Regions from separate parts of the Agrobacterium sp. 22-210-1 genome, predicted to be linked through region 1. Evidence: predicted binding sites of a transcription regulator. Region 1 holds the regulator's gene; each other region holds the start of a gene.
What was found. The regulator LexA, encoded in region 1, represses DNA repair genes until DNA is damaged. The targets are predictions, from matches to a motif close to TGTTCNNNNTGTGTTCNG.
Positions count from the first base shown of each region.

Region 2: a site for LexA is predicted at 3,040-3,057, ahead of ACQZ5F_RS09820 (energy-coupling factor ABC transporter ATP-binding protein). Genes of this name have one in related genera too.
Region 3: a site for LexA is predicted at 3,100-3,117, ahead of ACQZ5F_RS02600 (ATP-dependent helicase). Genes of this name have one in related genera too.
Region 4: a site for LexA is predicted at 3,760-3,777, ahead of recA (recombinase RecA). Genes of this name have one in related genera too.

Region 1 is NZ_JBNWCI010000001.1:1,255,150-1,260,775, reverse strand. Features, by position in the region: gene ACQZ5F_RS06340 (ComEC/Rec2 family competence protein) at 1-1,253, shown strand, start outside; gene ACQZ5F_RS06335 (glutathione S-transferase family protein) at 1,273-1,950, opposite strand; gene lexA (transcriptional repressor LexA) at 2,363-3,085, opposite strand; gene ACQZ5F_RS06325 (VOC family protein) at 3,298-4,179, shown strand; gene kdsA (3-deoxy-8-phosphooctulonate synthase) at 4,179-5,024, shown strand; gene eno (phosphopyruvate hydratase) at 5,160-5,626, shown strand, end outside.
Region 2 is NZ_JBNWCI010000001.1:1,937,092-1,942,717, forward strand. Features, by position in the region: gene aroC (chorismate synthase) at 1-368, shown strand, start outside; gene ribB (3,4-dihydroxy-2-butanone-4-phosphate synthase) at 460-1,560, shown strand; gene ACQZ5F_RS09815 (winged helix-turn-helix domain-containing protein) at 1,807-3,003, opposite strand; gene ACQZ5F_RS09820 (energy-coupling factor ABC transporter ATP-binding protein) at 3,117-3,797, shown strand; gene ACQZ5F_RS09825 (energy-coupling factor transporter transmembrane component T family protein) at 3,794-4,426, shown strand; gene ACQZ5F_RS09830 (biotin transporter BioY) at 4,432-4,995, shown strand; gene ACQZ5F_RS09835 (histone deacetylase family protein) at 5,021-5,626, shown strand, end outside.
Region 3 is NZ_JBNWCI010000001.1:532,596-538,221, forward strand. Features, by position in the region: gene ACQZ5F_RS02595 (glycosyltransferase family 25 protein) at 1-478, opposite strand, end outside; gene ACQZ5F_RS02600 (ATP-dependent helicase) at 584-3,058, opposite strand; gene ACQZ5F_RS02605 (carboxymuconolactone decarboxylase family protein) at 3,161-3,571, opposite strand; gene ACQZ5F_RS02610 (efflux RND transporter periplasmic adaptor subunit) at 3,798-4,964, shown strand; gene ACQZ5F_RS02615 (efflux RND transporter permease subunit) at 4,961-5,626, shown strand, end outside.
Region 4 is NZ_JBNWCI010000001.1:702,611-708,236, forward strand. Features, by position in the region: gene ACQZ5F_RS03515 (OmpA family protein) at 1-1,584, shown strand, start outside; gene ACQZ5F_RS03520 (pseudouridine-5'-phosphate glycosidase) at 1,763-2,686, opposite strand; gene ACQZ5F_RS03525 (carbohydrate kinase family protein) at 2,716-3,657, opposite strand; gene recA (recombinase RecA) at 3,904-4,995, shown strand; gene alaS (alanine--tRNA ligase) at 5,232-5,626, shown strand, end outside.

The DNA of each region.
Region 1 (5,626 bases):
TTTCGGCTCTCATCATCCTCGGCTTTTCGCCTTCGGAAATCATGGGGCCGAGTTTCCAGATGTCGTTTGCCGCGACCATCGCGCTCGTATCCACCTATGCCTGGTGGGGCCGCCGGCGCAGCGATCACGAGCGACTGTTGATCGGACGCAGACCGGTGTGGATGACGGCGGCGCAAATGGCAGGCACTGTCATTGGCGGCGTCATCACCACATCGTTGATTGGCGGACTTTCGACGGCGATCTATTCGGCAGAGCATTTTCACCGTGTCACCACCTATGGACTTTTCGCCAATCTGGCCGCCATGCCGCTGATGTCGCTGATCGTCATGCCCTTTGGCCTGCTCGCCATGCTGCTGATGCCGTTCGGGTTGGATGCGCCATTCCTGAAGATCATGGGCTATGGCATGGCGCTCGTCATCGAAGTCGCCAATGAAGTGGCGTCCTGGGGCGGCAGCGCGGCGACGGGGCGGCCACATGAGTGGTTCATTGGCCTCGGCTCCGCTGGCTTTCTGCTGCTGACCTTGCTGCGCAGCCGGCTTGCATTGCTCGGTATTCCGCTTCTTGTCTCCGCCTTCGGCCTGTCGGCGGCCGTGGCCTATCGCGATGTCCCGGATTTGCTCATTCACGAGGAGGGTGAGTTGGTGGCGCTGCTGGAAGAGGGGAAGGTCTATACGACAAAAACGCGACCGCAGGGCTTCGTATACGACCAGTGGCAAAGAGCACTCCTGTTGCCGGAACAGCCTGTGCCACCGGTCATTCTTAAAGCGCATGCCGCAGTAACCAGTGTAGGCTTGACCGCAAAATCAAAACTTACGCCGGAGGAGATGAGGGCGGTGATGCGGCAGATGACGGCAGCGCTGAAAGATGCGCAACCCGGCGTCTTCACCTGCAGCAAAGGCATATGGTGCGTGGCGCGCGCCAGGAGCGGGGAGTGGATCGTCGTTCTGGAAGATGGCCGGTTTGCCGGAAAAGCCTGCGATATCGCCGATATTGTCGTCGTTTCCCGCAGGACCTCGTTTTCAAAATGCCGCTCAGGAGCGCTGTTGCTGAACCGCGATACTTTGCGGCGTACAGGTTCGGTAGAAATAAACTTTGCCGGCAGCGATCAGTCTGCGGTCGTCGGACGACTACGCGCAGCGATTGCCGGGGCGAACAGGCCATGGAGCGAGCACCGCTACTACGACTGGAAAAGCGACCGCTTCGAATACGAGGTGCCGGAACCGGTCAGGCAGTTGCTGACGGCATCGCAATAAACGCCGTCAGCAGTGATATTCAGACCTTCACGCGCAGATCGTCAGTCAATGCGCCAATGCCGCTGATTTCCTGTTCATGCGCCGCATCGCGCCAGATCTCCTTCAATCCGGCCTCATACCACTCACGCATGGCGGGCAGGGTGAGCAGCCGATCGCAATAGACTTTTGCCGCAGGTGAAAGATCGGCGCCATAGGTCTGGAAACGGAACGCCACCGGGCAGAAAAAAGCATCGACCGCCGTGAATTTCTGACCGGCAAGATAGGGACCGCCGAATTTTGTCAGACCTTCGCTCCATAGCGCATCGATGCGCTTTATGTCTGCCGCAAGCCCGGCATCGCCACCCTTCGGCTTGACCCGAATACCGACAGACATGGGATAAAGATTGCGCAGTGAGGAAAAGCCGGCATGCATTTCGCTCGCCGCCGAACGCGACCATGCCCGCGCCTGCTTGTCGCTCGCCCAGACGCCCTGGTGCCGTTCTGCGAGATATTCGGCGATCGACAGCGTTTCCCATATCGTCACGCCATCATCGACAAGGCAGGGCACCTTGCCGGTCGGCGAGAAGCTGGAAAAGGCGACGCCTTCGCCAAACGGAACAAGTTTCTCATCAAAGGCGATACCGAGCGTGCGCATCAACACCCACGGCCGCAGCGACCATGAGGAGTAGTTCTTGTTGGCGATATATAGATCGTACATGGCTTATCTCCCGGATATGACGCGCATTTCTATACCTGTCGGGGCATGATGGAATACCGAAAATAATCCATGGCACCCATAAGTCGCGTTGATGAATGACGGGGGCTTTGCACCGAGTATCACCATTCGATGGCAGCGCCAGGCCAGCCGCATCCCCCAGTGTAAACGAACTCACGCAACCAGACGTCCACGGCATATGACGCAGCGGCGACAACAGGCCGGGGGCAAGGCCGTAACAACGATATCCATATGAAACTGGAACTGATCTTTACCAGACAGAATCTGTATGTGTGTGGGAAGCATAAGATTGCCCGACACTCGCATGGTCAGCCGAATTCCGGAATTGCCGTCATCTTCGACAGGAGCCGTCTCATGACGACGCCTGTCTTGAGAGGATCACGGTTAAATCAGATCAATGGTAACGGCGTATAAGTCCGACCAGTTTGCCCTGAATTTTTACCCGATCAGGCCCGAAGATACGGGTTTCATAAGCGGGGTTGGCCGCTTCCAGCGCGATGGAAGCGCCCTTGCGGCGGAAACGCTTCAGCGTCGCTTCCTCGTCATCCACCAGTGCCACGACGATATCGCCCGGATTGGCGGTATTGCTGTTGCGGATGATGACGGTATCGCCGTCGAAAATCCCGGCCTCGATCATCGAATCGCCCTTAACTTCGAGCGCGTAATGTTCACCCGAACCCAGCATGTCGACCGGCACGGCAACATCATGCGTATTGTTCTGAATGGCGGAAATCGGCACGCCGGCGGCGATGCGACCCATGACCGGAACGGTGACCGCGCCGCCGAGATCGTTGGCGGGCGCCTTGGGTGCCGGTGCGGGTTCTGGCGCCTTCGGCTTTCCGAGGCTGCCTTCGATGACGCTTGGCGAAAAGCCGCGCTGCGGCCTCGCGCCCGGCGCATAGGCCTCCGGCAGCTTGATGACTTCCAGCGCCCGCGCCCTGTTAGGTAGCCGGCGAATAAAGCCGCGCTCTTCGAGGGCGGTAATCAGCCGGTGGATGCCGGATTTGGAAGCAAGATCGAGTGCGTCCTTCATTTCATCGAAGGAGGGCGGCACGCCGGACTCTTTCATTCGTTCATGAATGAAGAGAAGCAATTCCTGCTGTTTGCGCGTGAGCATGAGGAAAACACCCTTGAGAATCGTCGTTGAAGTCGCGAAACAAATACAGAACGAACACTATATGTTCCATATGTGTTCCGCAATCCCCTAAAATTTCGTGAAGCTGCTATCTGTTGTTTTGATGATTTGCCTGAAAGCACGAAATTGTGCTTTTCTGCCTTCCTAACTGTTCCGGCATGGCCATGCCGCATGCGACAGCAGGAAGCAGGGAAATGACGAAACCGTACCGCATCGACCATCTCGTACTGCCTGTCGAGCACATCGACGTCGCAGAAAATCGCCTTGGAAACCTGGGATTTACAGTAGCGCCAGCGGCTCTTCACCCGTTTGGCACGCAGAATGCCTGCGTTTTTTTCGCCGACGGCACGTATCTGGAGCCTCTCGTGATTGCTGATCCGGCTAAATATAATGCCTCGATTGGCCGGAAAGATGTGTTTACCGGGCGGGATCAGGCCTTCCGGAAACATGCCGGAGGGGAGGGATTTTCCGCACTGGTCGCTGCAACGCAGGACGCTCTTGGCGATCATGACCGATTCGTAGCCTCAGGCCTCTCGGCCGGAAATGTCTTTGAATTTTCGCGGCCAGTCAAAATGCCGGATGGTTCGCAGAGCGAGGCGGCTTTTCGGCTGGCTTTTGCAGCCAGTGGTTCCTCGGCGGATTTCTTTCTGTTCAGCTGTCAGCGGTTGCAGGCCTTGCCAGGCGACCGCGCGGCGCTGGAACGCCATGCCAACGGCGTTTCCGGCCTCAACGAGATCGTGCTGTTTTCCGGTGGTGATGCGAATGCCGTGCAGCTGATCGAAACTGTGTTTGGCTGCGACGGAAAGGTGTCTCCGAATGGTGATGTGGTTTTCGCAACCGGCAATGCCCGGATAAGATTGACGCGGAAGCCGGTCTTTGACGGACTGGCCTTTAGTGTTCCCGAGGAGGGCGGTGGCGGATTGCGCGGCGCAGGCATCGTCTTTTCCGTTCGCGATCTTGCCGTGACACAGGCGGCACTTGCTGCTAATGGCGTGTCCAGCGCAGAAGCGGGCGGCCGGCTGGTGGTGCCCGCAGCGCCCGGTCAGGGTGTTGCCTTCGCCTTCGAGGAAAAATAATGAGCGTTACGAACAATCTCAAAGTCACCGCCGGCGATGGCGCCAGCAAGGTTTCCTTTTCCAATACCGAGCGTTTTTCGCTGATTGCCGGCCCCTGCCAGATGGAAAGCCGTGAACATGCCTTCATGATTGCGGGTGTGCTGAAGGAGCTTTGCGACAAGCTTGGAATTGGCCTCGTTTACAAATCCTCCTTCGACAAGGCGAACCGCACCTCGCTTTCCGGCAAGCGCGGCATAGGCCTTGACAGTGCGATGCAGGTTTTCGCCGATCTCAAGAAGGAATACGGTTTTCCTGTTCTGACCGACATTCACACCGAGGAACAATGCGCCATCGTGTCCGAGGTGGTGGATGTGCTGCAGATTCCGGCATTCCTCAGTCGCCAGACCGATCTTCTCGTCGCCGCCGCGAAAACCGGCCGCGTCATCAACGTCAAGAAGGGCCAGTTTCTGGCGCCCTGGGACATGAGGAACGTGCTGGCCAAGCTGAATGAAAGCGGCAACCCGAATGTGCTTTTATGCGAGCGCGGTGCGTCCTTCGGTTACAACACGCTGGTCTCCGACATGCGCTCGCTGCCGATCATGGCCTCGCTCGGCGCGCCTGTTGTCTTTGACGCCACCCATTCCGTGCAGCAGCCGGGCGGGCAGGGCGGCTCCACCGGCGGCCAGCGCGAATTCGTCGAGACGCTTTCGCGAGCGGCGGTGGCGGTTGGTGTCGCCGGCCTCTTCATCGAGACCCATGAGGACCCGGACAATGCGCCTTCCGACGGCCCCAACATGGTGCATCTGAAGGACATGCCGAAACTGCTGGAAAAGCTTCTGGCCTTCGACGCCATCACGAAAGCGTAAGAAACGGGTGCTACTCGTGCCAATCGATTTTAATGGCGGGCGCTCTGTTTCTGCCGCCCGCCGTCATTGTAATTTCTTCGCCATCGTCTAAGACAGGCGACGGAAAATATCTGTTCCATTCCCAAGGGAGAGACCATGACTGCCATTACCGATATCATCGCGCGCGAAATTCTCGACAGCCGCGGCAACCCGACCGTTGAAGTCGATGTTTACCTCGAAGACGGCTCCATGGGCCGTGCGGCCGTTCCCTCCGGCGCCTCGACAGGCGCACATGAGGCGGTTGAGCTGCGCGATGGCGGCAAGCGTTATCTCGGCAAGGGCGTGGAAAAGGCGGTTGAAGCCGTCAATACGGAAATCTTCGACGCTATCGGCGGTTTCGACGCTGAAAACCAGATCCAGATCGACCAGACGATGATCGCGCTTGACGGTACGCCGAACAAGTCGCGCATCGGCGCCAACGCCATCCTCGGTGTGTCTCTCGCGGTCGCCAAGGCTGCTGCCGAAGCCTCCGGCCTGCCGCTTTACCGTTATGTCGGTGGCCCGAACGCGCATCTGCTGCCGGTTCCGATGATGAACATCATCAATGGCGGCGCACATGCCGA
Region 2 (5,626 bases), 680 kb from region 1:
ACGCCGTCAAGGGCGTGGAGATCGGCGAGGGTTTCGCCTCCGCCGAGCTTTCCGGCGAGGAAAATGCCGACCAGATGCGCATGGGCAATGACGGCAAGCCGATCTTCCTCTCCAACCATGCCGGCGGCATTCTCGGCGGCATTGCGACCGGAGAGCCAGTCATCGCGCGTTTCGCCATCAAGCCGACCTCCTCCATTCTGACGGAGCGCCTGTCCATCGATACCGACGGCAACAATGTGGATGTGCGTACCAAGGGCCGTCACGACCCCTGCGTCGGCATCCGCGCCGTGCCGATCGGCGAGGCGATGGTGGCCTGCACCGTTGCCGACCATTATCTGAGGGACCGCGGCCAGACCGGCCGGCTTTAGCGGACCGAAAAATGTGAAGCGGTTTTCGGACAATCCGCTAAAGAAACAAAAAGAGCAACAAACCGTTGCTCTGAAGTGAGGGGATATCGCCATGGCCTATGACCAGAAACGCGTTGTCGACGCCATCCGCGCTTTCGAAGCCGGGGAGATCGTTGTGGTGACCGATGATGACGACCGTGAGAACGAAGGCGATCTGATCATTTCGGCGGTTCACTGCACGCCCGAGAAAATGGCGCTGATCGTGCGCCATACCTCCGGCATCGTCTGCGCGCCCATGCCGCGCGAGGAGGCCAAACGGCTGAACCTCAACGCCATGGTGGCGGAAAATGACAGCGCCCATACGACGGCCTTCACCGTCAGCGTCGATTTCAAGCACGGCACCACGACGGGCATTTCCGCAGACGACCGCACCTTGACGGTGCGCAACCTTGCCAACCCGAATGTCGGCGCTGCCGATTTCACCCGGCCGGGCCATATCTTCCCGCTGATTTCCCGCGAGGGCGGCGTCTTGATGCGCTCCGGCCATACCGAAGCGGCGGTCGATCTCTGCCGGCTCGCCGGCCTGCCGCCCATCGGCGTCATCAGCGAGCTGGTGAATGACGACGGCAGCGTGATGCGCGGCCCGCAGGTTCTGGATTTCGCCGACACGCACGGCATGAAACACGTTTCCGTCGCCGATCTCATCGCCTATCGCCAGCGCAAGGAAACGCTGGTGGAGATGGAATCCTCCTTCACCATCGAGACGCCCTTCGGGCCGGCCAAGGCGCAGACCTATTCCCTGCCCTGGGATCCAATGCAGCACATGGCGGTGATTTTCGGTGACATCAGGGACGGCGTCGACATTCCTGTTCGCCTTCACCCGGAGAACGTTGCCGACGACGTGTTCGGCGACCGCCAGCCGGTGCGGCATTATATGCAGAAGATCGCCGAGGAAGGCCGCGGCGTCATCGTTTATCTGCGCGAAGGCTCCGTCGGCGTCGGCCAGGTGGCCGGCCGGCGCAAGGCGCGCGACCCGGACGAGGCGCATGCGCAGGCCCGTTCGCGCGAAAACGAATGGCTGGAAATCGGTCTCGGCGCGCAGATCCTGAAAGATCTCGGCATCAGCTCCATCAAACTGCTGACCACCCGCGAACGCCATTATGTCGGCCTTGAAGGCTTCGGCATCCAGATTTCGGCGACGGATATCTGCTGATTTCGGGGTTTGCCTTGGTTTTCAGGGCAATTGTGAAGCGAGTGGGTGCCCCTTGTTTCTTCTCCCCGAGGGGGAGAAGTCCGCGGCAGCGGGATGAGGGGGCGCCCTTGCCGGATTGCGGAGAGCTTGCCCCCTCATCCGACCCTTCGGGCCACCTTCTCCCCGGCGGGGAGAAGAAACAAGCGGCATCACGGATCGGTAACGTTGCGCCCGGGGACCTATCCTGAATCATCCGTGCGAAAAACCTCAGTTTCCCTCCCGCCAGCCCTCCAGGTAGTTCACGCTCTCAACCCGGGTAAACTTCGCCAGCCTCACCAGTTCCGCATCAAGCTTCTCCAGCCGTCCGGCCGAGGCACGCACGCCCGGTTCCAGCCACAGGCGCCGAACATCCAGCGTGCTGCGCTTGCGATCCGCCTTCATGTCGATGCGTCCAATCACGCGGTCGCCCTCCAGAAGCGGGAAGACATAATAGCCATATTGCCGTTTCGGCTCCGGCACGAAGACCTCGATGCGGTAATAAAAGCCGAACAGCCGCTCCGTGCGGTTTCGGTCACGCAATAGCGGATCGAAGGGGCTGAGGACACGGACGCGGGCGGAAGGTTCCAGCACGTCGGTCAGGTCGGCGGTGAAACCGGCAAAGGCATAGGACGGGCGAGCAGTGTCGCCATCGCTTGCAAGAAGCGAGACCTCGCAGAGTTCGTCGCGATGGCTTTTGACCCAGTCCCTCGCCTCCTGCGGGGTGACGAGATCGAAAAACGCAGCGATTTCGCCATGGGTGGCGAAACCCAGCCGCTTCAGCGCCTGCCGGCAGGCCCAGTCGACAAATTCCGCATGCTCCACCTCGGTTTCGTGATGCTCACCGGGAATGACCCGTTCGGCGAGGTCATAGACCTTCTGGAAATTCACCCGGCCGGCAATCGCGAGCTTGCCGGTGTGCCAGAGATATTCGAGCGCGGTCTTGGAGGGATGCCAGTTCCACCAGCCGCCGGACTGGTGCCCCTCCTCCTTCAGCTCCCGCGCCAGAACCGGGCCGGTCGCGGCGATGCGCTCCAGCGTTTCACCGAAAGCGGCATCGAAGCCTTCACCGTGCCATTTGCGCCAGCGCTCCTGAATGATCGGCTCGCGGCGGCGGAAGCGGTGTTTCCAATAGGGATAAAATTCCGTCGGCACGATGGAAGCATCATGTGTCCAGTGCTCGAAAAGCGCGCGGTCCTTTTCCAGCAACGTCGTCAGATGGTCACGCCTGTAGGTCTGGTTGCGGGAGAAGATAATCTGGTGGTGGGCGCGCTCCACCGTGCCGATGCTGTCCACCTGCACAAAACCGATATCGGTTATGAGCTGCAGCAGCCCATCCTTGGAAAGCGCCTTGCCGGGCGGCGAGGAAAGCCCCTGCCGCGCCAGAAAAATTCGTCTTGCCGCTTCGTTTGAAACCTTGATCACCATGGCGCAGAAGGTATGACGGCTTTTTCAGGATTGCAATGTTCTTTTTTTGTTCCTTGTTTCACTTCTGTTGATGACGGGGTATAGAACCGGAAAACGAGCGCGAGGATGTAAGTTTGGAAATCCGTTTCGACGCCGCCGGTGTCGCTTTCGAGGGTCGGCAGGCCCTGCAGCCGTTGTCTGTGACATTGACGGAACGGCGTATCGGCGTGATCGGCCTCAACGGCTCGGGCAAAACCACCTTTGCGCGGCTGATCAACGGGCTGAACAAGCCAAGCGAAGGCAAGGTTTCGGTGAACGGCCTCGACACCGTGAGCGACGCCAAGGCGGTCTTGCAGGCGGTCGGCTTCATCTTCCAGAATCCGCAGAACCAGATCATCCTGCCGATCATACGCGACGATGTCGCCTTCGGTCTCAAGCGACTCGGTCTCGCCAAGGCTGAAACTGAAAACCGGGTGAAAGCCGTTCTTGCCCGGCTCGGCATTTCCCATCTTGAAGAGAGACGCGCGCATGAGCTTTCCGGCGGGGAGCTGCAGCTTGCGGCGCTGGCCGCGCTTCTGGTTACCGAACCGCAAATCCTCATTCTCGATGAGCCGACCAACCAGCTTGATCTCAAAAACCGGACTGTCGTGGAAAAGACCATGGCGGCGCTTTCGCAGTCGCTCATCGTCATTACCCATGATCTGCCGTTGCTTGAAGGCTTCGACCGGGTGCTGGCTTTCCATGAAGGCGCGCTGGTCGCCGACGCTACCCCCGAAGAAGCGGTGGCGCGCTATCTGGAGGTGGCATCGCGATGAAATCGCTGCATGTCGAAGGCACCGGCTGGCTCTACCGCGTCTCGCCGCGCATCAAGCTTCTGGCGCTCATGGGTTTCAGCATCGCATTGTTCCTCACGCGCGATCTGCTGGTTCTCGCATGCGCGACGGTTCTGGCCACCCTTATTCTGGGCGCTACGCGGCTGCCCCTCAGGGAGATCGGCCTGCGGCTGCGGCCGGTGATGCTGACCATTCTCCTCGTCGCCGCCTTCAGCTACCTGCTGCTTCCGGCGCATGATGCGACCGTCAATCTTTTGCGGCTGACGGCGCTCGCGCTTCTCGCCACCGCCGTCACCATCACCGTCAGCATTTCGCAATTCATGGACGAAATCACGCTTGCCGCCGCCCCGCTGGAAAGGCTGGGGCTGGTGAAGGCTGCCGATATAGGGCTCGCAGTCGGGCTGGTGGTGCGCTTCGTGCCTGAAATCGTCAACCGTTACCATGCGGTGCGTGATGCGCACCGGGCGCGCGGCCTGCCGGTGCGCATGACAACCATCATCGTGCCGCTCGTCATTATGACGTTGAAGGATGCCGATGCCATTGCCGACGCCATTGACGCGCGCGGTTTCAGAGGCCAAAGCTTGGCGCCAGACAACCATCCGGAGTTTTGAGCACCATGACGACCCGCGACCTCGTGCTGATTTCGCTGTTTTCCGCCATTATCATCGCACTCGGGCTTCTGCCGCCGATCACGCTCGGCTTCATCCCCGTGCCGATCACCGCGCAGTCGCTCGGCGTCATGCTGGCCGGCGTCGTGCTGGGCGCGAAACGCGGTACGCTCGCGGTTCTGCTGACGATCCTGATTGCCGCCATCGGCCTGCCGGTCCTGTCAGGCGGACGCGGCGGCCTTTCGATCTTCACCACGCCGACCACGGGCTTCCTGATCGGCTGGATCGCCGCGGTTTTCGTTACCGGTTATCTCTCGGAAAAATTCGTGCATCGGGGCCAATCGGCACTGACACAGGGCGTCGGTTTCTTCATCGCCAGCCTGATTGGGGGCGTGGTGGTGCTTTATGCTTTCGGCATCACCTATCTGGCGCTGGTCGTTGGGCTTGGTTTCGAAAAGGCCTTCATGGGTTCGCTCGCCTTCATTCCGGGCGATGCGCTGAAGGCCGTGCTTGCCGCACTTGCCGGCCGCGCCGTGATGGCCGGTTATCCGCTTCTGCCGCAGCGCGCCTGAGTTAGCTTTCTCCAGGAGGAAAAGAATGGCGACGCGTTTATACGAACATCCGATCTTCCTGGAGCATATCACGCCCGAAGGCCACCCCGAGCGGCCGGATCGTCTACGGTCGCTGAACATCGCGCTCGAACACCCGAATTTCGAGCGGCTGGAACGCAAAGAAGCGCCGCAGGCGAATGAGGATGCGGTACTGCTGGCGCATCCGGAAGAACATCTGCTTGCCGTCATGCGCCAGATCCCGCAAGAAGATGGCGAGATCAACCGCATCGAGGCGGATACCTATGCCTCACCGAAAAGCCTGCAGGCGGCGCTGACCGGCATCGGCGCAGCCATGGCGGCGGTGGATGACGTGTTTACCGGTGCGGCCGACAATGTTTTCGTCGCCGCCCGCCCGCCCGGCCACCATGCGGAAACCGCAAAGGCCATGGGCTTCTGTCTTTTCAACAATGTGGCCATCGCCGCCCGTCATGCTCAGAAAAAACATGGCGCAGAGCGCATCGCCATCATCGACTGGGATGTGCATCACGGCAACGGCACGCAGGACATCTTCTGGAACGACACGTCAGTGCTGTTCTGTTCCACCCACCAGATGCCGCTTTACCCGTGGAGCGGCGATAAAAACGAAACCGGC
Region 3 (5,626 bases), 720 kb from region 1:
CGCCGGAGCCCTTTTCCCGTGTCAGGGCAATGGCCAGTGAGCGGCCATTGGAAAGCGGACGAAACGGGAATTTGCGCCCGTTGCTGACCGTCGTCAGTCGCAACAGATCCCAGTCGCCGCCGTTCAGCACCGCCTCATCGATTACATTCAGAAAATCATTGTCGAAGACCACGTCGTCCTCAAGGATGAGCGCGACATCGGCGTCGCCATCCATGAATTTATTGGCGCAGGCGACGTGGCTGAGATAACAGCCTATTTCCGGCGGCGAGGTGCGCCGGCCATGCATGAGCATGTAGGAAACCTCGCTGAATTCCGGGATCGGATAATTCAGTTCGCGGCCATTGACGCCGGCGATACGCTCCGCCTGCAGCCCGATGGCGTCGAGCCTGGCAGTCATATCCTCAAGGCGCTTCGTGGCGCTGTCCATGTTGATCAGGAAAACGGCAAGCTTGCGCTGGCTTTTCGGTAAAATATGCAAAGCGGTCCTCGCCCGGTTTTCGCTGTCGTGTAGCAATTTCTTTATTGCAACGGCATGACGCGGGCTATGGAAAAAGCTGTCTCGAACCTGTCTTAACCGTTCGAATCAAACCTTTTCCACAAATCCATCCAGCACGCGCTTTTGTCCGGCGCGGTCGAAATCGATGGTCAGCTTGTTGCCCTCGATGGCGGAGATATTGCCATTACCGAATTTGAGGTGGAAGACGCGGTCACCGACAAAAAATTTCGATGGTGTGTCGGCAACGGATTTGGCCACCAGCTCGCCATCAATCGTGCGGGTGCGCGGGCCGCTTTCGCCATAACCAATCCGCTCGACCGCATGGCCGGAGCGTGTGCCCCAATTATCGCGGGTGGCATCTGATTTGTTGGCCTGCGCACGTTTCCAGCCGGGAGTGGAATAATTATTGGCGAAGGGTTCCGCCTTGTCGAAGCGGGACTGACCGTATCCCCCGCGTCCGCCATAACCGCCATAATTGCTGTCGGATGCCGCCACATCCACATGGGCGGGCGGCAATTCTTCCAGAAAACGTGAGGGCAGGGTGGATTGCCATAGACCATGGATACGCCGGTTCGACACGAACCAGATATGGCAGAGCTTCTTGGCGCGGGTAATGCCGACGTAAGCCAGACGGCGTTCTTCCTCGAGACCGGAGCGACCGCCTTCGTCCAGCGCCCGCTGGTGCGGGAAAAGGCCTTCTTCCCAGCCGGGCAGGAAGACGGTGTCAAATTCCAGACCCTTGGCGGAATGCAGCGTCATGATGGACACGGCATCCAGTTCCGCATTCTGTTCCGCGTCCATGACGAGTGCGACGTGTTCCAGAAATCCACGCATGCTTTCGAAGGATTCCATCGAACGGATGAGCTCCTTGAGGTTCTCCAGCCGTCCGGGGGCTTCCGCCGTCTTGTCGGCCTGCCACATGGCGGTATAGCCGCTTTCGTCGAGGATCTGCTCGGCAAGCGTGGTATGCTCGGTGTTTTCCAGCAGGCCCTGCCAGCGGCGGAAATCCTGTACCACGTCGAACAGCGCCTTGCGCGCCTTCGGTTTCAGCTCGTCGGTTTCTATAATATCGGCCGCGGCCGCCAGCATCGGAATATCGCGGGCGCGGGCATAGTCATGCAGATTGCGGATCGTCGTATCGCCAAGGCCGCGCTTGGGTGTATTGACGATACGCTCGAAAGCGAGATCGTCAGCCGGTTGGCAGACGAGGCGGAAATAGGCCATGGCGTCGCGAATTTCGAGGCGCTCATAAAAGCGCGGGCCGCCGATGACGCGGTAATTGAGACCAAGCGTGACGAACCGGTCTTCGAACTCGCGCATCTGGAAGGAGGCGCGAACGAGGATGGCCATGTCGTTCAGCTTGTGGTTCTTGCGCTGGAGCTGCTCGATTTCTTCGCCGACGGCGCGGGCTTCCTCCTCGGAATCCCAGGCGGCATGGACCATGACCTTTTCATCGTCAGGGCTGCTGCGTTCGGTGAACAGCGTCTTGCCGAGACGGCCCTCATTATGGGCGATCAGATGGCCGGCCGCGCCGAGAATATGTTCGGTGGAGCGGTAGTTACGCTCGAGCTTGATGACCTTGGCGCCGGGGAAATCCTTGTCGAAACGCAGGATATTGTCCACTTCGGCGCCGCGCCAGCCATAGATCGACTGGTCGTCGTCGCCAACGCAGCAGACGTTCTGTGGCTCGCCCTTGGCGCGCTGGGCGAGAAGCCGCAGCCACATATATTGCGCCGTATTGGTGTCCTGATATTCGTCCACCAGAATATAACGGAACTTCTGGTGATACTCTTTCAGAATGTCACTGTGGCGGCGGAAGATGCTGATCGGGTGCATCAGCAGATCGCCGAAATCGCAGGCGTTCAGCGTTTTCAGCCGGTTCTGATAGGCGGTATAGAGGTCGCGGCCCTTGCCGTTGGCGAAGGCGCGGCTGTCGCCCTCCGGAATATCCGGCGGTGTCAGGCCCTTGTTCTTCCAGCCGTCAATCATGCCGGTGAATTGTTTGGCGGGCCAGCGCTTGTCATCAAGACCTTCGGCCTGGATGAGCTGCTTGATCAGCCGCACCACGTCGTCGGTATCGAGAATGGTGAAATCCGACTTCAGACCGACGAGTTCGGCATGGCGGCGCAGGAGTTTGACGCCGATGGAGTGGAAGGTGCCCAGCCAGGGCATGCCCTCGACAGCACCGCCGACGAGAACGCCGATACGCTCCTTCATCTCGCGGGCGGCCTTGTTGGTGAAGGTCACGGCGAGAATCTGGCTCGGCCACGCGCGGCCGGTCTCCAGAATATGGGCGATGCGGGTCGTCAGAACGCGGGTCTTGCCGGTGCCGGCGCCCGCGAGAACCAGAACGGGTCCGTCAAGCGTTTCCACGGCATCGCGCTGTTCCGGGTTGAGACCGGACAGATAGTCAGGTGCTGGCCGCGCCTGATCGCGCGCCGCCATGGCGCGGGCGGCAATGCCAAGCCCGCCGCCGTTTTCCGAAGGGGCATTGTTCGTTGCCCTGCGCGGTGCGGCGGGTTCTTCATCGAAGAACGGCATATCGTCGAAACTGTTGCTCATGCGGCCCAATGTAGTGATTCGGGATATAAAGGCCAGAACCGCGTTCTGCTTTTATTCCGGTATCGTCAGTCAAAACGCCTATTCCAAGGCATTTTCTTCGTCTCAAGCCCCTCTGTCGGCATCGAAAGCAGCGTCAACGGGTACTTGCAGCGCCACCGCAAGCTGGTTGGTCTTGGCTGAAAGCGCGATAATGCGCATCAAATCGGCATGTTGTTCGGTGGTCATGCCCTTGGCTTTTGCGGCGGCCGTGTGGGAATGAGCGCAATAGGAGCAGCCATTGGTTACGGAAACGGCGATATAGAGCATTTCCTTGACCAAGGGATCGAGCGCCGAAGGCGTCGCCATCACCGCCTTGACCTCGGCCCAGGTGTTTTCCAGTAGATCGGGATCGAAGGCGAGGTATAGCCACATATTGTTGATGAAATCCGATTTGCGGGTGGTGCGGATATCATCGAACACTGCTTTGACGCGTGGGTCGGCTTCGGGATTTTCGGCTTTCGTCACCGTGCTCATGGCTTCCTCCGGGAATGGTTTTCGGCTTTTAGAGTAACCGATCGGCGGAGATTTGCGACAGAAACGGTTGCGCGATGCGTCCCGACGAAAATTCATCACAAATTACAATTATGTAAGGAACGGTTTTGTGCGTTGCCTTCGTCAAGGCAAGCGGGAATACTTTGCACGTTCCAACGGCGTTCGGTTTGGAACTCCATTTTACTGCGCGGATCAACCGGAGAAATATATGCGGGTCTGGAAACAGGTGGGTGTCAGTGTTGCCGTGGTGGGAGCGGGGCTCTGTCTCTGGGGCTTTTATTCGCCCGAAGCCCGCAATGTTCTCGCTGCCATCGGGCTTGGCAAAATGCCGGCCGGTGCGATCGAGGTTGCCGCATCCGGTGCCGGAACCTCCGGCACGCCAGCGGGCCAGAATGCTGGCGGCGCGCGTCGCAACGGCAATGCCACTCTGGTGGTCATGGCTCCCGTCAAAAAAGGTACGGTCAATGACCGGCTGAATGCCATTGGCAATGGCGAGGCGATCCAGTCGGTCGTCGTCATGCCGCAGGCCTCCGGCACGCTTTCGGAAATCCGCACCTCCTCCGGTGCCCGCGTCGTGAAGGGGCAGGTGCTCGCGCGGCTCGACGATGAGGAGCAGGTGATCGAGCGTGACAAGGCGCAGGTCACGCTGCGCAGCGCGGTTGAAAAATCCAATTCCTACAAGAACCTGAAATCCGTTTCCCGCCTTGACGTGCTGGATGCGCAGATTGCCGAAGAGGCTGCCAAGCTTGCGCTGAGCACGGCCGAACTCAATCTCAAGCGTCGCGACATCGTCGCGCCGATCGAAGGTGTGGCCGGCATCGTTGCCGCCAATATCGGCGACAACGTCACCACGCAATCGACCATCGTCAGCATTGACGACCGTTCCGAAATTCTTGTCAATTTCTGGGCTCCCGAGCGCTTCGCAACCGCGATCAAGGTCGGCATGCCGGTGGAGGCGACGTCGATTTCCCGGCCCGGCGAGACTTTCAAGGGTGAGATCGAGGCCGTCGATAACCGTGTTGACGAGGCAAGCCGCACGATCCGCATCCGGGCGAAGTTCGGCAATGAGAAAGACGAGCTGAGGGCCGGCATGTCCTTCGGCGTCACCATGCGTTTTGCCGGGGAAACCTATGCTTCGGTCGACCCGCTTGCCGTGCAGTGGGATGCGGAAGGCTCCTATGTCTGGCGCGTTACCGACAACAAGTCGAACAAGGTGCGGGTGCAGATCGTGCAGCGCAACCCCGATGCCGTTCTCGTCAAGGCGGAACTGGCGGAGGGTGAGCCCGTCGTGATCGAGGGTCTGCAACGTGTGAGAGAAGGCGGCGTGGTCCGCGTCGGCAATCAGCCGAAGCCCGAGGAGGTTGCCAGCCAATGACGACACCGCCGCCTTCGGTTAAGGATTCCAAGCTCGCCTTTACGGCATTGTTCGTCCGCAGGCCCATTCTGGCGGCGGTTCTCAACACGCTGCTGGTCGTCGCCGGCCTTGCCGCGCTGGTTGGCGTCGAAGTGCGCGAATTGCCGGATGTCGACCGGCCGATCATCAGCGTCAGGACCACCTATGACGGGGCGGCGCCGGAAACAATTGACCAGGAAGTGACGCAGACCATCGAAGGTGCGGTGGCACGTGTCAGCGGCGTCAAGTCCATCTCTTCCAATTCGCAATTCGGCACAAGCCGCGTGACGCTGGAATTCGGCGACAATGTCGATCTGGCTGTCGCCGCCAACGACGTGCGCGACGCCATCGGCCGCGTCACCAATCAGCTGCCTGACGATGCCGACGAACCGCAGATCATCAAGGCGGATTCCGACAGCCAGCCGATCATGCGCCTTGCCGTCACCTCGACCACGCTCAGCATGGAAGACCTGACCAAGCTGGTGGATGACGAAATCATCGACCGTCTGGCCGCCGTTGACGGCGTTGCCGATGTGGAGCTTTACGGCGATCAGGAAAAGGTTTTTCGCGTCGATCTCAATCAGGCGGCGCTGGCAAGCCGTGGTTTGACCGTCACCGATGTTTCCAACGCGCTGGCGAGTGCG
Region 4 (5,626 bases), 550 kb from region 1:
CAGCCCGCCAAACCGCGTGAGAAAAAGCCGCAGGTAGAAGAAAAGGCTCCGGAACAGAAATCCGAACCGGCCGAAAAGGCTGTTCCGGAGAAAAAACCTGACGCTCCAGAACCTGCCGCGAAGGAAGCGCCTGTTCCGACGGAAGCGCCGACACCCGCACGTCCGCCGGCGCCGGAGGCGCAGCCCAACCCCGCACCCGGCCAGCAGCCTTCCGAAAAACCTGCCGAAGGTCAGGGCAAAACCGAGCCTGCAGCGCCGCTGCCGGGCACGCCGACGCCCCCGCCGCCAAGCGGCACCACGACCGGACAGGCGCCTGCCGGTGAGCCCGTTCCCAACCAGGTTGCTGTTCCGCAGACGGAAGCACCGCCCATGACGAAGGAAGAATTGGACAAGGCCAAGGCGGTTGCCAAGGACCCGTCCAAGACCGCCGACACCGTCATCCTGCCGGTCGACAAGGGTGCGGCCGTTCTCGACAGCGATAAGGAAGTGGAGCGCTCCGGCAACAATCAGGCCCGAGAGCAACGCCGCCGCGAGCGTGAACAGGCCGGTGAGGTGAAGGTGCCTACCTCGGACGCCGAGGCGCAGCGCGCCGGTGCCGCTGAAGGCAAGACCCCGCCGCCGCCCGTGAAAATGGAGGCGATCACCTCCCAGCAGGGTGAGCGCATCGACCGCCGTCCGCAATATGAGCGGCCGGAAGGCGTGCGCGAGTGGCAGCCACGTGAGGGCCGCCCGCGTGACCGTGATCGTGATGCGCCGATCATCCTGCAATTCGGCGATCGTGTCGTCGTGCGTGGCGATGACAACCAGCGCTTCATCCGTGATGGCGGCGAGCCCTATTACGAGCGTCTGCAGGGCGGTCGTGTCCGCGAAACCGTCGAGCGCCGTGACGGTACGCAGGTGGTGACGATCCGCAATCGTTATGGCGACGTGATCCAGCGCTCGCGCATCGATGATCGCGGCCGGGAATATGTGCTGTTCTATGCGCCCGAGCTGATGGACGATCCAGACCGCGATTATGTCTATCGTGATCCGGGCCTCGACCTGCCGCCGATGCGCCTGCGTATTCCCGTTCGTGACTACATCATCGACACGTCGAGCGATCCGGACCGCGATTATTACCGCTTCCTCGAGCAGCCGCCGGTCGAACCCGTGGAGCGTGTCTATTCGCTGGATGAAGTGCGCTATTCGGCCCGTATCCGCGACAAGGTGCGCCGTATCGACCTCGATACGATCACCTTTGCCACCGGCAGCGCCGACATTCCGATGGCGCAGGCTCGCTCACTGCGCAAGGTGGCCGATGCGATCAACAAGGCGCTGGAAAAGAACCCGGCGGAAACCTTCCTGATCGAAGGCCATACCGATGCCGTCGGCTCCGATGAAAGCAACCTCGTTCTTTCCGACGAGCGCGCCGCTTCCGTTGCCAACGTGCTGACCGATGTCTACGGCATTCCGCCGGAAAACCTCGCGACGCAGGGTTATGGCGAGCGTTACCTGAAGGTCCAGACACTCGGTCCGGAACAGCAGAACCGCCGCGTCACCATCCGCCGCGTGACGCCGCTGGTGAAGCCGGTCGCCCAGAACTGATCGGGTTCCTGCAGAAAAACGAAGGCCCGGAGAGCGCAAGCTTTCCGGGCTTTTTGTTGGTTTCGAGCTTGCTACTTTCGCACCGTCATCCTCGCCCTTGAGGCGAGGATCCATTCCTGTTGTCGCAACGTGGATCCTCGGGTCAAGCCCGAGGATGACTGAGAAAACTGAATGCTCTTCAGTTCAGCGCCACCGCGATCTCCGCGGCCAGCTGGGCATTATTACGCACCAGCGCGATATTGGTTTCCAGGCTGCGGCCATCCGTCAGTCGGAAGATGTCGCCGAGCAGGTAGGGGGTAACTTCCTTGCCGGTGACCTCGTCGCGCTCCGCATGGGAGATGGCGCGGTTGATGTAGATTTCCATTTCTTCGCGGGGGATTTCGTCTTCTTCCGGCACGGGGTTGGCGATCAGCATGCCGCCATCGATGCCGAGCTGTTCGCGGGTCACCTGGAAATTGGCGATTGCCGCCGGGCTGTTCAGCGAAAGCGGGCTCGCCAGGCCGGAGGAGCGCGACCAGAAGGCGGGGAATTCTTCCGAGCCGAAGGTGACGACAGGCACGCCGTTGGTTTCGAGAACCTCGAGCGTCTTTGGGATGTCGAGGATCGCCTTGGCGCCGGCGCAGACGACGATGACGCCGGTCTTGGCAAGTTCGGTCAGATCGGCGGAGATGTCGAACGTCTCCTCCGCGCCCTTGTGCACACCGCCGATGCCGCCGGTGGCGAAAACGCGGATGCCGGCGCGGGCAGCGGCAATCATGGTGGCGGCAACCGTGGTGGCGCCGGTGCGGCGCTCGGCAATTGCGAAGGCGATATCGGCGCGCGAGACCTTCATGGCGTCAGTGGTCTGGGCGAGCGCCTCCAGCTGGTCCTTTTCGAGGCCGATGTGCAGGGTGCCGTGAATGACGGCGATGGTCGCCGGAACGGCGCCCTGGTCGCGAATGATCTGTTCGACGCTTTCGGCCATCTCGATATTGCCGGGATAGGGCATGCCATGGGTGATGATGGTCGATTCAAGTGCCACGATCGGCGCACCGCGCTGCTTGGCGGCGGCGACTTCCCGTGAATAAACGATGGGCAGGAGCGGGGAGATGGGGCGGGTCATTTATTCTGTTCCAATTCTTGAAAGCGGGTTCATGCCAGTATTTCAGCTGCGGGAACAAGTCCCAACATGGCATCGACACTGTCTTTTGATAAATCCTGCGAGGTGGCGAAGGGCGATTGCACGGTGATGGCCGCTGCGGCCGCGCCCTGTCTCAGCGCTTCCGCGATGGTCTTTCCCTCGGCGATCGCGGCAAGATAACCGGAGGCCATGGCGTCGCCGGCGCCGGTCACGTCCTTTACCTCGCGGATAAGGGGCGGGTTGAGCGTTACGGTTTGCGTCGCATCGAAAGCCACGACCTCGCTTGCGCCGCGGGTGACGACGCCGCCGGCAAGCCCGGCCTTGCGCAGAATGCCGGGCCAGTCGCGGACATTCGCCGCCGTCTCTCCGGTTAGTGCTCGTGCCTCCGCCTCGTTCATGAAGAGAATGTCGATATCGGCAAGCGCGCCTTTCAGTTTCACCGCCTTGGCGGGGGAAATGGCGATGGCAGCCAGCGGCTTTTCGCAGGCGCGGGCGACGAGGCCGAGGGCCGTCAGCGTGTCATCAGGCAGATTGGCGTCGCAGAGCAGAAAGTCGCTTGCCGTGATCGCCTCGCGCACGGCACGCACTTTCAGGCGGCGCGGGGTAAAGAGCTTGTAGAGGTCCATATCGGCAAGGGCGATGACCAGATTGCCGTCACGCTCCAGAATGGCGGTGTAGCTTGGCGTGCGGCGGTCGAGGAAAATAAAGGGCGTATCTTCGACGCCGGCATATTTTGCGGCCTCCGCCACCGCTTCGCCTGTCACGTCGCCGCCGCGTGGCGCGATGATGCGGACGGCAAAACCGAGCCGGGCAAGATTGCGCGCCGCGTTAAAACCGCCGCCGCCTGCCTCCTCCATCCAGGAGCCGGGATTGCTGGCGCCGGGCGCCGTCTCAGTCTCGATCATGCCGCGCCTGTCGATATGCGCGCCGCCCAGAACGAGTATTTTCTTCACGCTTGCGTTTCCCTCTTTGGCGGATGGAAAGGCCGGACGATTCGGCCGACCCCCGTGTTCGTTTGCCTGTCACTTCCCGTTTGCGGCGATAGGCCGGAGCCGAAAAACAAAGATAGAACAAACCACTTATCGCTATTTGTTTTCAATATGCTGGCCGCGCCTTGCGAAATGAGAACAAATGGAGTACATACCATTTCCATACTGCTTCATTGCCTGTGCGGCTTCAATAACCTAAAGGTGGTTCAGATGGCACAAAATTCTTTGCGTCTCGTAGAGGATAAATCCGTGGATAAAAGCAAGGCACTGGAAGCGGCGCTCTCCCAGATCGAACGGTCGTTCGGCAAGGGATCGATCATGAAGCTCGGTTCCAATGAAAATGTGGTTGAAGTGGAAACCGTTTCGACGGGTTCGCTCAGCCTGGATATCGCGCTCGGCATCGGCGGTCTGCCGAAGGGGCGCATCGTTGAAATTTATGGTCCGGAAAGCTCGGGTAAAACGACGCTGGCGTTGCAGACCATTGCGGAAGCCCAGAAGAAGGGCGGCATCTGCGCCTTCGTGGATGCCGAACATGCGCTCGATCCGGTCTATGCCCGCAAGCTGGGTGTGGATTTGCAGAGCCTGCTGATTTCGCAGCCGGATACGGGCGAGCAGGCGCTGGAGATCACCGATACGCTGGTTCGTTCCGGCGCGGTCGACGTTCTGGTCGTCGATTCGGTCGCGGCACTGACGCCGCGGGCGGAAATCGAAGGCGAGATGGGCGACAGCCTGCCGGGTCTTCAGGCGCGTCTGATGAGCCAGGCGCTGCGCAAGCTGACCGCTTCGATCTCCAAATCGAAGTGCATGGTGATCTTCATCAACCAGATCCGCATGAAGATCGGCGTCATGTTCGGTTCGCCGGAAACGACGACGGGCGGTAACGCGCTGAAGTTCTACGCCTCCGTACGCCTTGACATTCGCCGCATCGGCGCCGTCAAGGAGCGCGAAGAGGTGGTCGGCAACCAGACGCGTGTGAAGGTCGTCAAGAACAAGATGGCGCCGCCCTTCAAGCAGGTGGAATTCGACATCATGTATGGCGAAGGCGTTTCCAAGACCGGCGAGCTTGTCGATCTCGGCGTGAAGGCCGGTATCGTCGAGAAATCCGGCGCATGGTTCTCTTATAACAGCCAGCGTCTGGGGCAGGGGCGTGAGAACGCCAAGACCTTCCTGCGCGACAATCCGGAAACGGCCAATGAGATCGAGCTGGCGCTGCGCCAGAATGCCGGTCTGATCGCTGACCGCTTCCTGCAGAATGGCGGCCCGGATGCCGGCGATAGCGACGGTGACGGCGACGAGGGCTGACACCTCAAAAAAGGGGCCGGGCATAGAGTGTCTGGCCACTTTGCCGAAATGAGCTGATCGAAACGAAATGGGCCGTGCGATTTTCCCTCGCCTGGCCCTTTTTGTTTGCCGATGCGCCTTGGTTTGCCTGCATGGCTGGACAGGGCAGGATACGGACGATAAAAGCCATTGATTTTGCAATATAGCCATCATTTGTGATGGCAATGATGGACTCCAGCTGTGAGCGGTGTGTGGGCATGAGCGGTGTAAATGAAATTCGGTCGACCTTTCTCGACTACTTCAAAAAGAATGGACACGAGATCGTGCCCTCCAGCCCGCTGGTGCCGCGCAACGATCCGACATTGATGTTCACCAATGCCGGCATGGTGCAGTTCAAGAACGTCTTCACCGGTCTTGAAAGCCGTCCATATTCCACCGCCGCTTCGGCGCAGAAATGCGTGCGTGCCGGCGGCAAGCATAACGACCTCGACAATGTCGGTTATACCGCCCGTCACCATACCTTCTTCGAAATGCTCGGCAATTTTTCCTTCGGCGATTATTTCAAGGAAGAGGCGATCACCCATGCCTGGAACCTGATCACCAAGGAATTCGGCATCGACCGCAATCGGCTGCTGGTCACGGTCTATCACAC